Regions from separate parts of the Oceanobacillus sp. NCCP-135 genome, predicted to be linked through region 4. Evidence: riboswitches for the same ligand, from Rfam matches in the RefSeq annotation. Region 4 holds a riboswitch; each other region holds the start of a gene.
What was found. Region 4 has a riboswitch for S-adenosylmethionine ahead of metA (homoserine O-acetyltransferase MetA). Riboswitches for the same ligand answer to the same signal wherever they lie in the genome.
Positions count from the first base shown of each region.

Region 1 (3,175 bases), on a different contig from region 4:
ACCCCCTGGCAAAAAAATCCCGCCATACACTTTAGCGCTTGGTAGACCAGCAAAAGTTATCCGCAGTCTTACCGAGGAAGATTATGCAGAATTAGAACGTGTACGGAAGTCATACGTTAATCGGGCACGGTACTATAGGGAAAATACGGATCTATGAAAATTGGACATCCTGCATAAAAAGCCGGATGTCCCCATTTTTTATTCCTGTTCCGTTAATGCCTTTAATTCATCCACTTTATCTGTTTTCTCCCAGGAGAATAGGATATCTGTTCTTCCAAAGTGACCATATGCTGCTGTATGTTTAAAAATAGGTTTTTGCAAATCAAGCATACGGATGATACCCGCAGGACGCAAATCAAATAATTTTCGGATTGCATCAACTAATATTCCCTCATTTACCTTGCCAGTGCCAAATGTGTTGACCGAAATAGACACAGGTTCAGCTACTCCAATTGCATAGGCTAGCTGCACCTCACAAGATTTTGCTAATTCAGCTGCAACAATGTTTTTTGCCACATATCTTGCAGCATATGCAGCGGAACGGTCTACCTTCGTGGAATCCTTTCCACTAAAAGCTCCTCCACCATGACGAGCATAGCCACCGTACGTATCAACGATGATTTTTCGTCCGGTTAAGCCAGCGTCCCCCTGAGGACCTCCAATTACGAAACGACCTGTCGGGTTGATAAAATATTTGGTTGCTTCATCTAATAAGTTATTCGGAACTACAGGACGAATGACGTGTTCAATTAAATCTTTTTCAATTTGCTCTGTTGTAATATCCTGATGATGCTGTGTTGAAATTACAATTGTATCAACCCGAACAGCTTTATCATTTTCATCATATTCTACCGTTACTTGTGTTTTACCATCCGGACGCAAATAATCCAATACTGTTTCTTTGCGGACATCAGCAAGACGCTTTGCCAGTTTATGTGCTAGTGAAATTGGCAGCGGCATAAGTTCTTCTGTCTCATCACAGGCAAAACCAAACATTAATCCCTGATCTCCTGCACCGATTTCAGCAATTTCCTCATCTGACATTTTCCCTTGACGTGCTTCAAGGGCAGTATCAACCCCACCAGCAATATCTGCAGACTGCTCATCAATTGCTGTTAATACTGCACAGGTTTCTGCGTCAAATCCGAATTTCGCACGAGTATACCCAATATCCTTTATTGTTTGCCTTACTATTGCTGGAATATCAACATACGTATTTGTGGAAATCTCACCAGATATCAATACCAATCCGGTTGTCACTGTTGTTTCACAGGCAACACGTGCGTAAGGATCCTTTTTTAAAATTTCATCAAGAATAGCATCAGATATTTGATCGGAAATTTTATCCGGATGCCCTTCCGTTACTGATTCAGACGTAAATAAACGACGGTTTTGAGCCATTTGGCTAAATCCTCCCCTGTTAATGTATTACGGAACTCTATATTTTAGAAAACTTGGTGTTCGTTAAAGACAGTCTTAAAGCGTATTTTATTTTCTTAGAAACGCTTTGAACTGCAAGACTTATACATGTGCCTTGGTTCAGGCAAAAAATACTTTTCGTCTATGACCTGATTATGCTTCAAAAGTATTACTTATACACTTATACAGTAGGAAGATGTTTCCTACGTTCCCAACCACCAAGTATATATTTAGTAACCCTAAAACAAAAAAAAGCCCTTCCTGCATTTTTGAGGAAAGGGATTTTTTAAGGCCTTTCGCTCTTATTGTTCAAGGTAAAACCTTGCACCAGGTTAGCACCTTTTCACATAACGTGATGGTTGCTGGGTTTCATTGGGTCTGTCCCTCCACCGACTCTGAATAAGAGAGTATCCGTTAGATTTTTATCGTAACGAAACTATGCTGTCATGTCAACTTATTTAATGCCTGATTGCAACAATTTTTTATAAAGTGAAACTTCATTCAGGTTCCCTTCTTCCCCCGCTGAATGTTAGTACCTCATGGTATGACCTAAAGGTCCTTGAACAGAATCAGGAAATTTACGGGCTGTTTATACCTCATGATATGACACAAGTCCCTCCCCCACCTTCACGTTGGGGATTTCTCACGCTTGGAGGTAGGGGTATTATAGCCCGTTAATGCGTGATAAATTTTCCTAAAAAAATCTTTTATTAGTATGGACTATTGTTTTTAATGTGTTATACTAATAATCAGATTAGAAAGCTCTTATCACATTGTTTTTATTCAAATTCATCAAAAGGCAGGTAATTCACATGAAAACGGTGGAGAAATCATTAGCAAAAGAACTTAATTCGCATAAGAATTTAAAAAGAAATTTATCTGTGCCTCTATTAGTTGAGAAAATTTTATCACGAAATGAAGGGATTCTTACAGAAACCGGTGCTGTTCGGGCAACAACGGGAACATATACAGGACGTTCACCTAAGGATAAATTTATAGTTAAAGATGAAGTTTGCGAAAAATATGTTGATTGGGGTACTGTAAACCAAGCTATTGATGAAGCTTCATTCAATAAACTATATAAAAAAGTCATCACATATTTACAAGACAAAGATGAGTTGTATCAATTTAAGGGGTTCGCTGGAGCGGATTCAAAATATCGACTTCCAATCGAAGTTATTAATGAATATGCGTGGCATAACCTATTTTCCCGTCAATTATTTATTACACCGACAAATGATGAACTTAAAACACATCAAGCTGAATTTACAGTAATATCGGCTCCAACCTTTCAAGCTGATCCTAAAGTTGATGGTACAAATTCAGAAACATTTATTTTAGTTTCATTCAAGCAACGGGTAATTTTAATCGGTGGTACGGAGTATGCCGGAGAAATTAAAAAATCCATTTTCTCTGTAATGAATTATCTATTGCCGAGACAAGAAATTTTATCCATGCATTGCTCTGCTAATGTAGGTAAAGAAGGTGATGTTGCACTGTTCTTTGGATTATCAGGTACCGGGAAAACAACTTTATCTGCTGATCCTTACCGAAAACTAATTGGAGATGATGAACACGGCTGGAGCCCGAACGGCGTTTTCAATATTGAGGGCGGGTGTTATGCAAAATGTATTAACCTGTCAAAGGAAAAAGAACCGCAAATTTTTAACGCCATTCGTTTTGGATCAGTTTTGGAAAATGTTGTATTAGATGAGGAAACAAGAGTGCCAGACTATGACGACACCAGTTTGACTGA
Region 1 covers NZ_BAAKSZ010000034.1:9,483-12,657, forward strand. Annotated here, with positions in the region: gene AC6HVZ_RS17155 (gamma carbonic anhydrase) at 1-157, shown strand, start outside; gene metK (methionine adenosyltransferase) at 199-1,401, opposite strand; SAM riboswitch class I at 1,719-1,825, opposite strand; gene pckA (phosphoenolpyruvate carboxykinase (ATP)) at 2,232-3,175, shown strand, end outside.
Region 1: another riboswitch for S-adenosylmethionine. It lies ahead of metK (methionine adenosyltransferase); the one in region 4 lies ahead of metA (homoserine O-acetyltransferase MetA).

Region 2 (3,175 bases), on a different contig from region 4:
CGTTGTTGAGCCAGCGAATGAATCAGAACTGGATGAATTGTTATCAGCTGAGCAATATGAAGAGTTCATTAAAGAAGATTAATTAAAGAGCGTGTTCAAAAGGAGGGTAAAAAGGACCGAGAAGTTCGAGGCGGCGTAGCTTTGAGCATCGGAACGTATGCAATTATTACGTGAGGAGCGGAAAAGCAAGCCAACGAAGAAAGATGAACATTTCGATATGTCATTTTTACCGAACTTTTTGAACATCCTATGAAATGAAACAACAATTCGGGCTGACATACAATTTTAGGAAAGATTGTATAGTCAGCCTTGTTTACATCATATACTAAAGTAATTCAATCATCTTGCTTGATTTCCTAGGGAGTGCTATGTGATGATAACAGATGAATCCGAAATAGTTATTATTGTTGAGGGCTTGACAGATAAAAGGCAAATTGAAAAGTTAATTACAGATGATGTTACGATTCTATGTACAAACGGTACACTTGGTATTGAACGTTTTGATGATCTTTTGGAAGATTACGATTTGGATTACAGAGATGTCATTATTTTAGTTGATGAGGATACATCAGGAATGAAGCTTCGAAAGCAGCTGGCTCGGGAGCTGCCACATGCTGAGCATATTCATATCAGCAGTGATTATCGCGAGGTTGCTACAACCCCTGAAAATATTCTTGCGACTGCCTTATTGAGTAAGCGTATTTCCGTTAATCCAATTTTCTTAGTTTAGGGTGGTATTTTTTTGCAGCAGATTACAGAAGAACAAATAGATAATGAGAATTATTTACTTTATATTTATACCCCATTTTGTGGTACCTGCCATTTAGCGAGAGCAATGCTGACTAAAATTGAATCGGTACACAATGAGAATATTTTTTATGAAATGAATGCATCATTACATCCTGAATTTATGCAGGAGCAGCAAATAGAAAGTGTTCCCTGTCTTTTGATAAAGAATGGGAATGACATAAAGGAAAAGGTTTATGCATTTAAATCCATATCGAATATTTACACCTATTTAATGGAATATAAACCGGAGTTATTTGTTAAACATGAAGGATAAATCTATTTTGATTGACATGATAAATGGAGCATGCTAGTATTTAGCATATGAAATTTTTATCACGCATTAACGGGCTGTAATACTCCCATCTCCAACCGTGAGAAATTCTAAATGTGAAGGCGGGGGATAAACAGCCTGTAAAATTTCTGATTCTGTTCGACTAACATTCAGTGGGGGAGGAAGGGAAACCCCCACTGAATGTAGTTTCACTTTATAAATATTATTTATCTCTTATCTTGAGCGGTGGAGGGACTGGCCCTAAGAAACTGCGGCAACCTTCAAATGAATTATTATTTGAAAGGTGCCAATTCCTGCAAAGTGTTTACTTTGACAGATGAGGGAACGTGAAGATTTTAAAGTTTAACTTACGTCTTTCTGTTCTCTTACAGAAAGGCGTTTTTTGATGGTTTTTGGGTATACTGAAAATTGCGGGATCCGTGTAAGGAGGAAATAGCCAATGATTTCGATCGAGGGTTTAAGTAAAATTTTTAAAGCAAATAAGAATGACATTACAGCGGTTGATGGTATGACACTTGATATAAAAGATGGTGAAATATTTGGTGTTATTGGCTATAGTGGTGCAGGTAAGAGTACGTTCGTTCGTTTGTTGAATCGATTGGAAGAGCCTACAGGTGGGCGTATTATTATCGATGATCAAGAAATCACAGCATTAAATTCCAAACAGCTTCGTATGGCAAGACAGGAGATTGGGATGATTTTTCAGCATTTTAATTTACTTTGGTCACGAACAGTAAAGGAAAATATAGCATTCCCTTTGGAAATAGCAGGTATATCTAAGGGTGAACGAGTTAAGCGTGTCCATGAATTAATTGAATTAGTTGGGTTATCTGGTAGAGAAAATGCGTATCCATCCCAGTTGAGTGGCGGACAGAAGCAAAGGGTGGGTATTGCTAGATCTCTGGCAAATAATCCCAAATTACTACTTTGTGATGAAGCAACGTCCGCATTGGATCCGGAAACAACTAATTCCATCCTTGATTTGCTCGTGGATATCAATCAGAAATTGGGACTTACGATTATCCTGATTACCCATGAAATGCATGTTATTCGTAAAATATGTAATCAGGTTGCGGTTATGGAAGAAGGGAAGATAGTCGAGCAAGGGGATGTGCTGGATGTATTTTTACGTCCCAAAAAGCAGGTGACAAAAAAATTCGTGGAACAAATTATGGGAACAAATGAAGATGATAGTGTGGCACAATTGATTGATACGTACGAAGAAGGTAAAATTGTTCAACTTCATTTTGTTGGTGAAATGACCAACCAGGCACTAATTAGTCAACTAGCAAAAAGATTTGCGATTGATATTAATATACTACAAGGGAAAATCACTCAAACGCAACGAGGAGCATATGGAACATTGTATGTACAGTTAACAGGAAATTATGAGGAGATTGAAAAAGCAGTGAAGTCTATCCATGATGAGACCTCAGTAGAAGTGGAGGTTATCCGTGATGCTACCTGATTTATTTGCAAGTATAGATTCACAGGATTTAATAGAAGCTACATATGAAACGTTTTATATGACGATACTAGCTTTAATTGGTACATGTGTTTTTGGGATACTGCTCGGACTGCTTTTATATTTAACGATGAAGAATGGTATTTGGCAAAATAAATATATTAACTTGATTGTAGCGGCAGTTGTAAACATTTTCCGTGCTATTCCGTTTATTATTTTAATTTTATTATTATTTCCGTTTACTGATTTTTTAATTGGAACAATTCGAGGCCCAAATGCAGCACTGCCAGCATTGATAATTGGTTCTGCACCCTTTTATGGTCGACTTGTTGAAATTGCTTTAAAAGAAGTGGACAAAGGTGTTGTGGAAGCGGCGAAGTCAATGGGGGCAAAAACAAGGACAATTATATTCCGTGTTTTACTGCCGGAATCGATGCCAGCCCTTGTTTCTGGTTTAACAGTTACAGCCATTGCTTTAATAGGTTATACAGCCATGGCAGGTATAATAGGTGCGGGCGGTCTTGGAAACTATGCATATTACTTCGGTTTTCAACGACGTGACTGGGATGTACTGCTGATATGTACAATTGTCATTGTTATTATTGTATTTATTTTTCAATTTATTGGGG
Region 2 covers NZ_BAAKSZ010000019.1:16,291-19,465, reverse strand. Annotated here, with positions in the region: gene gcvH (glycine cleavage system protein GcvH) at 1-82, shown strand, start outside; gene AC6HVZ_RS13460 (toprim domain-containing protein) at 374-730, shown strand; gene AC6HVZ_RS13455 (thioredoxin family protein) at 743-1,063, shown strand; SAM riboswitch class I at 1,292-1,404, shown strand; gene AC6HVZ_RS13450 (methionine ABC transporter ATP-binding protein) at 1,521-2,549, shown strand; gene AC6HVZ_RS13445 (methionine ABC transporter permease) at 2,539-3,175, shown strand, end outside.
Region 2: another riboswitch for S-adenosylmethionine. It lies ahead of AC6HVZ_RS13450 (methionine ABC transporter ATP-binding protein); the one in region 4 lies ahead of metA (homoserine O-acetyltransferase MetA).

Region 3 (3,175 bases), on a different contig from region 4:
CAACAACCCTAGCAATGGTAAAGCTTGCAACAATTGTCATTGGGAATATTGCTGCTGCGGTACCGATTGTTGTTCCGACAACAAGTCTGGTTAGCTGTGATATGGCGACCAGGAAGATGATAAAGGGAATTGGCCGAATAATATTTATAAAGATATTTAGGATTTGAAAAACAAGCTTATTTTCCAATATGTTATTTTCCCTTGTTACAAAGAGCAATAGACCCATTGTGATGCCGATAATCGACCCAAAGATAAGGGTGGCCACAACCATCATCAATGTTTCTCCGGTTGCTTCTAAAATCCTTGGCCAAAATGTTGTCCAATCAACTTTCATTTTCAGTAACCTCCTCTAATTCAACAATGCTATTGAGTTCTGTAAGGACATTCTGGACGGCTTGCGGATCTCCGGTAAATGAAACGATGAGATTTCCAAACAGTTTTTCCTGTAATTCCCTTACTGCACCGTAAACGATATTGAAATCAACATTATGCTTTTTGGTGATCGTTGAAAGGACTGGATCATTCGTTGCATCCCCTTTAAAGATGACGCGGTACAGTTTTCCTCCCCCACTGGTGCGCCAATCTTCCAAAATTTTTTCCGATGGCAGATCCTTTTGCACAGAGCGGATAAATCTTTCTGTCGTAGCATGCTGTGGATCCGTGAATGTTTCAAATACATTTCCAGATTCGATGACCTCCCCATTTTCCATAACAGCTACTTTGTCACAAATCGATTGGATGACATGCATTTCATGTGTGATTAATAATATCGTGATCCCTAAATCTTGATTTACCTTTTTCAGCAGCTTTAAAATATCTGCGGTTGTATCAGGGTCAAGTGCGGAGGTTGCTTCATCACAGATAAGGATATCCGGAGAAGTGGCAAGTGCCCTCGCAATCCCGACACGCTGCTTTTGCCCGCCTGATAATTGATCTGGAAAATCCTTTGCTTTATCATCAAGTCCGACAAAATTCAACAATTCCTCCACACGTTTATTGATTTCCTTTTTGGAAGTGCTACCCAATTTCAATGGATAAGCAATATTTCCAGCCACGGTACGTGAATTAAACAAGTTGAAATTTTGAAAGATCATGCCAATATTGCGCCTTCTTGTGCGCAAATCCTTGGAAGATAATTTACTGACATCCGTGTCTTGGATAAGAATCGTTCCGGAAGTCGGGCGCTCAAGCATATTCACCAGGCGAAGTAGTGTGCTTTTTCCTGCACCGCTGAAGCCGATGATTCCGAATATTTCTCCCTCACTGATGGATAATGATACTTTCTTAACGGCCTGAATCTCTCGTTTACCTAAACGGAATGTCTTGGATACATCTTTAAACTCAATCATATGCTGACCTCCTGAAGCATTGTTCAATTTTGTAAAGCAGTAGAACAAAAGAACCCTTCTTTTTCTATATAGATAAGAAAAAGAAGGGTTCTATGTAAGGAACCACCCTCGCTCTCATCTGTCAAATGCTTAACGCATCTGCTGGAATTGGCACAGTGTTTCTATAAAAGAACCTGTTGCCGAGACGTCCTAGGGCCAGTCCCTCGGTCTCTCTTGATAAGAAGTGATGTGTTACTATTCATTTGTTTTTAAGAATTAAATGTAAGTCTATAGTGGATGTAAGAGAAAGTCAATGGATTTATTAAAATAAAATAATTCCGACTATTTCACCGAGATATGTTTCCGCTTCAAAATGTGTTGTAGCATATAACAGTATAAGATATGATACAATCAAAATAATTATCAGCAGTACAGGTTCGTAAATGGTAGTAGAAACCCTCAGGAGGGAGCAGAACACTTGAATATTGAACTAAATCTGAAAGTAATTAAAGAAATGTGCGGAACGGTCTCCTTTAAAAGAGGGGATGCTTTACATCGTTCGCATAAAGTAAGAATTGAAAAACACAGTACAGACCGTTGCGAAGCCGTAGTTACAGGTAGAGAGAATTTTCATGTGACGATCGAAAAAAATATGGATGAAGGTTTTAGCTCAACATGCAGTTGTCCTAAGCTGCGTTCTATTAAAAATGGTTGTCAGCATATTGCAGCTGTTCTGCTATTGATTTATGAGCAGCAATGTGAGCAAAGCGTAGTGAATACAAATCCCCCTGAGAATGCAACCAATCAAGATCTGACGGAAAATTTCCTAACCCTGTTTGATAATCAGCCCAGACGTTCAAGTGGGTATCAGCTTCACTTTGAAGAAAGAAAAGTGGTTGATGTAGTATTCACATGTAAAGCCCTCACTGTAGACAAAGGACGTCGTATGCTAGGAATGGAATTGAAAGTAGGACCAGCCATCGTCCAGAATATCCGAGTCTTTTTGAATCAAGTGAAAGATGGCAATCCAAGCTTGCTTTCCATTTCATTCACGTATGATCCAGCTGTCCATTGCTTTCAAAAAGAAACCGATGCTGTCATTGGGGAGCTTATCCGAGTCGTTCATGATGAAAGCGTGTATATGGACACAATACCGGGTCAAATTGACGATACAATCAACAAACATATTTTACTTATCCCACCATCGTCTTGGAAAACAGTGCAGCCGAAGCTTACAAGCGTACCTTTGGTGAAGCTGGAATATGAGGGGAAGGTATTTAATGGACTGCAAATGGCGGAAAAGTCACTACCCCTTTGCTTTGTTTTTACTGAAAAAAATGGCAATAGTTTCCAATTAAAGGTCAAAGGGCTTCATCGAATGATCGTATTGAATGCGTATAGCACCGTCATTGCTGATGGGAAACTATATGAGCTGGAAAATGAGGATTGTGAGCGTTTAATAGGATTAAAAGAAATGCTCCATACGTCAGAAACAGATCAGGTTCTGCTTTCGCAGGAGAATTGGTCTTCTTTTTTGGGAAATGTGGTTACAGGCTTAGAAAAATTAGGCACAGTAGAGATATCTGAGGGAATTTCCAAACAGTTTGTAAAGGCACCACTAAACGCCAAGCTATACTTGGATCGTGTGAAAAATCGGTTGCTTGCTGGGATTGAATTTCATTATGAAAATATCATTATTAACCCATTGGAAAGCCGAGAAAATCAGGGTTTATCCATGTATATACGTGATATGGAAAAGGAAAAAGCAATCCTTGGTTTGATGGAGGAAAGTTTGTTTGCAACAACAGAAGGTGGCTATTTTTTGCATAATGAAGCGCTGGAGTATG
Region 3 covers NZ_BAAKSZ010000013.1:50,620-53,794, reverse strand. Annotated here, with positions in the region: gene AC6HVZ_RS10820 (methionine ABC transporter permease) at 1-334, opposite strand, end outside; gene AC6HVZ_RS10815 (methionine ABC transporter ATP-binding protein) at 324-1,349, opposite strand; SAM riboswitch class I at 1,461-1,572, opposite strand; gene AC6HVZ_RS10810 (DEAD/DEAH box helicase) at 1,807-3,175, shown strand, end outside.
Region 3: another riboswitch for S-adenosylmethionine. It lies ahead of AC6HVZ_RS10815 (methionine ABC transporter ATP-binding protein); the one in region 4 lies ahead of metA (homoserine O-acetyltransferase MetA).

Region 4 (3,175 bases):
ATCCTTAGAAAAGGTGATGTTATGAAAAAAGCAATGTTTCTAGACCGCGATGGTGTCATTAATGAAGTGTTAAGTCATCGGGTGAAATTTGTAAATAAGCCAGGAGATTTTTATTTGCTTGATGGTGTTGGACAAGCGATTAAAATTTTTAATGAAAAGGGATTTAAGGTTTTTGTAGTCACGAATCAAGGTGGAATTGGGCTGGGATTTATGGAGGAGAATGCCTTAGCTGCTGTACATAAAAAAATGGAAGCGGACTTAGCAGCATATGGTGCTAACATTGATGATATCGCCTATTGTCCACATAACCCAAAAGCAGGATGTGCCTGTCGTAAGCCAAAGCCACAAATGATTTTGGATTTAGCAAAAAAGCATGATATTGATGTTGCAAATAGCTATATGGTAGGTGATAGGGCGCCAGATATAGAAGCAGGGAGAGGAGCAGGTACACGAACGATTTTAGTTGGAGAGCCAAAGGAAGACCATGTTGATGCAGATATGTACTTTCCAGATCTTATTTCGGTTGCAAAATGGGTGGCTGATAGAAACTAACCCATAAAAAAACTGGCTGCATCAAGTGGTACAGCCAGAACAGGTTGATTGGTCATTCGTTTTATCTCTCGCTCTATCAATTTTTTCGTTTCCTTCATCAACTTAACCCTGACATTTCGCAGTTCCCTTATCAGAAGTATATTAATCACATATACTTTTATCCGCTAACAATATATGCATCAGCTATTCCCGCATTTTTCACTTCATTCAAACGTACGTCTGCATTCGTTCGGTTAGAGAATGCGCCGGCTTGTATGCGGTACCACCGCTCACCAGAAATAGTCACTTGATCAACAAAAGATTCAATCCCCTTTGAATGTAGGAAATCTCTTCGTTTGTCTGCGTTAGCTTTTGATTTGAAGGAGCCGGCAATAATTTTATAAAGTGTTACAGAGCCATTTTGCTTGCTCTGAAGATTAAAGGCTTTGGCTAGTCCATTTGCATGACCTTGTGCTACTCTCTGACGCCATGTGGAACTTTTCATGAGTGCTGCATCATTAGCGTTATCGATAAATCCATTCTCTGACAAAAAAGCAGCCATGGATGATTCACGTAATACATGGAAATTTGCCTTTTTATGCCCGCGGTTTCTAAGCTGGTTTACTTTGGTAATTTCAGCATGTAATGTGTCCTGATAGTTAGCAGTTTGTGAGGAGTCAGATAAGCTATTGTGGATAAAGTCTTCATACCCTTGAGCAGATCCATTGAAAGCATTGCAATGAATGGATAAATAATAATCGGCTCCCCAGGAATTAGCCTCATTGGTTCGCTGCTGTAAATTCTTCGTACTGTCACCGATGCGGCTCATCCTAATTTCAACATTTTCATATCCATCCATCAAAATTGTCCGTATTCTACGAGCAATATCCAACACGATATCCTTTTCTTTTATCCCGTTTCCGCTGGCACCTGGATCTGATCCACCATGCCCAGGATCTAAATAAAGTTTCATTTAAATGCCTCCATTCTTAAATAATTTTTACATTAATAGCATATGTTAGGAAGAAATGCGGAGTTGGACAGACATCATTATATTTTAAAAATCCATCATTATCACCAACCTTTGTAGATGTTTAACTATAAATTCAGTTCTATAATTACTATCGAAGGAACTATGCATTTTGGGGCATGATAGAATCAAATAAAGTGATAATTTTTACATTTTAATGAATATCATATATACTGGTAACTAATTAAATCATTATTAAGAGTGATCGAGAGAATTGGCTCAAGGACGTCACAGCAACCTACATCATGTAAGGTGCTACTACCAACAAAGCAACTGCTTTGAATGATAAAATTGGTGAAACTCCTTTTTGCAGATCAAAGCAGAAGGTTTTTTTTGTGATCTGGGTTATTGCAACAGCGAATTAACATAATATTCAAGGGATAATATATTGTCTGATAAAACGAAAAGGAGAGACGCATAAAATGCCAATAAATATACCAAAAAAATTGCCGGTAGGAGAAATTCTAAAACAGGAGAAGATTTTTGTGATGGATGAGGATAGGGCTAGGACCCAGGATATTCGCCCACTTAATATATTGATTTTAAATTTAATGCCGGAAAAAGAACGAACGGAATTACAGCTGTTAAGACTGTTGGGGAATACCCCGCTCCAAACTAATATTACTTTTCTGCGGATGGCAACACATCAATCGAAAAATGTTAGTGAATACCATTTGGATACATTTTACACCACATTTGAAAAGGTGAAAGATCGCCGTTTTGATGGAATGATCATTACAGGGGCACCGATTGAGCATTTGGAATTTGAAGAGGTGAATTATTGGGAAGAACTAACGAAAATTATGGATTGGACAAAACGCAACGTGACCTCTGTTTTACATATTTGTTGGGGAGCCCAAGCTGCGCTGCACTATCATTATGGGATAAATAAATATGATCTGCCGAAGAAATGCTTTGGTATTTTCAAGCATCAACTATCAGATCCAACGATTAAGCTCGTTCGTGGTTTTGATGAAGTATTTCATGCACCACACTCACGCTATACCACGGTATTGGCTGAAGAAATAGAAAACAGTGAAGCTTTATCATTACTTTCGAAATCGGAGGAAGCTGCGCCATTTATCATCATGTCCAATGACGCAAAAAACATCATGATTACTGGTCATTTGGAATATGATGCAACGACACTTGCAGAGGAATATAAGCGTGATCTCAGCAAGGGGTTGAATATTAATATACCAAAGAACTATTTTCCTAATGACGATCCGAGCGAACAGCCGCCCAATACATGGCGTTCACATACCTATTTGTTATTCTCTAACTGGCTAAATTATTATGTATATCAGCAAACCCCTTATGTGTGGAACTAGCGGCATTTTTTGTTCACATTTTTGTAATATATTATATATTAATTCTTATTTTCAGTAGTAAATCCACCATTTTTATTTAATTTTGTGATAAGATGAAAATAAGATAATATTTAGATAAATGCAAAATAATATTACAGCATATGGAGTGATATATTGTGAATGGAAGCAAATTAAGAGAATTAAGAGAGTCGAAAGGTCTGACAGCAGCAGAATTTGCTAAGCAAGCCAACTTTACAAAAAGCATTATATGGAGTTACGAACTTGGGAAAAAAGAACCAAGTCC
Region 4 covers NZ_BAAKSZ010000011.1:108,498-111,672, reverse strand. Annotated here, with positions in the region: gene AC6HVZ_RS09960 (D-glycero-alpha-D-manno-heptose-1,7-bisphosphate 7-phosphatase) at 22-552, shown strand; gene AC6HVZ_RS09955 (N-acetylmuramoyl-L-alanine amidase) at 710-1,504, opposite strand; SAM riboswitch class I at 1,751-1,853, shown strand; gene metA (homoserine O-acetyltransferase MetA) at 1,984-2,892, shown strand; gene AC6HVZ_RS09945 (helix-turn-helix domain-containing protein) at 3,048-3,175, shown strand, end outside.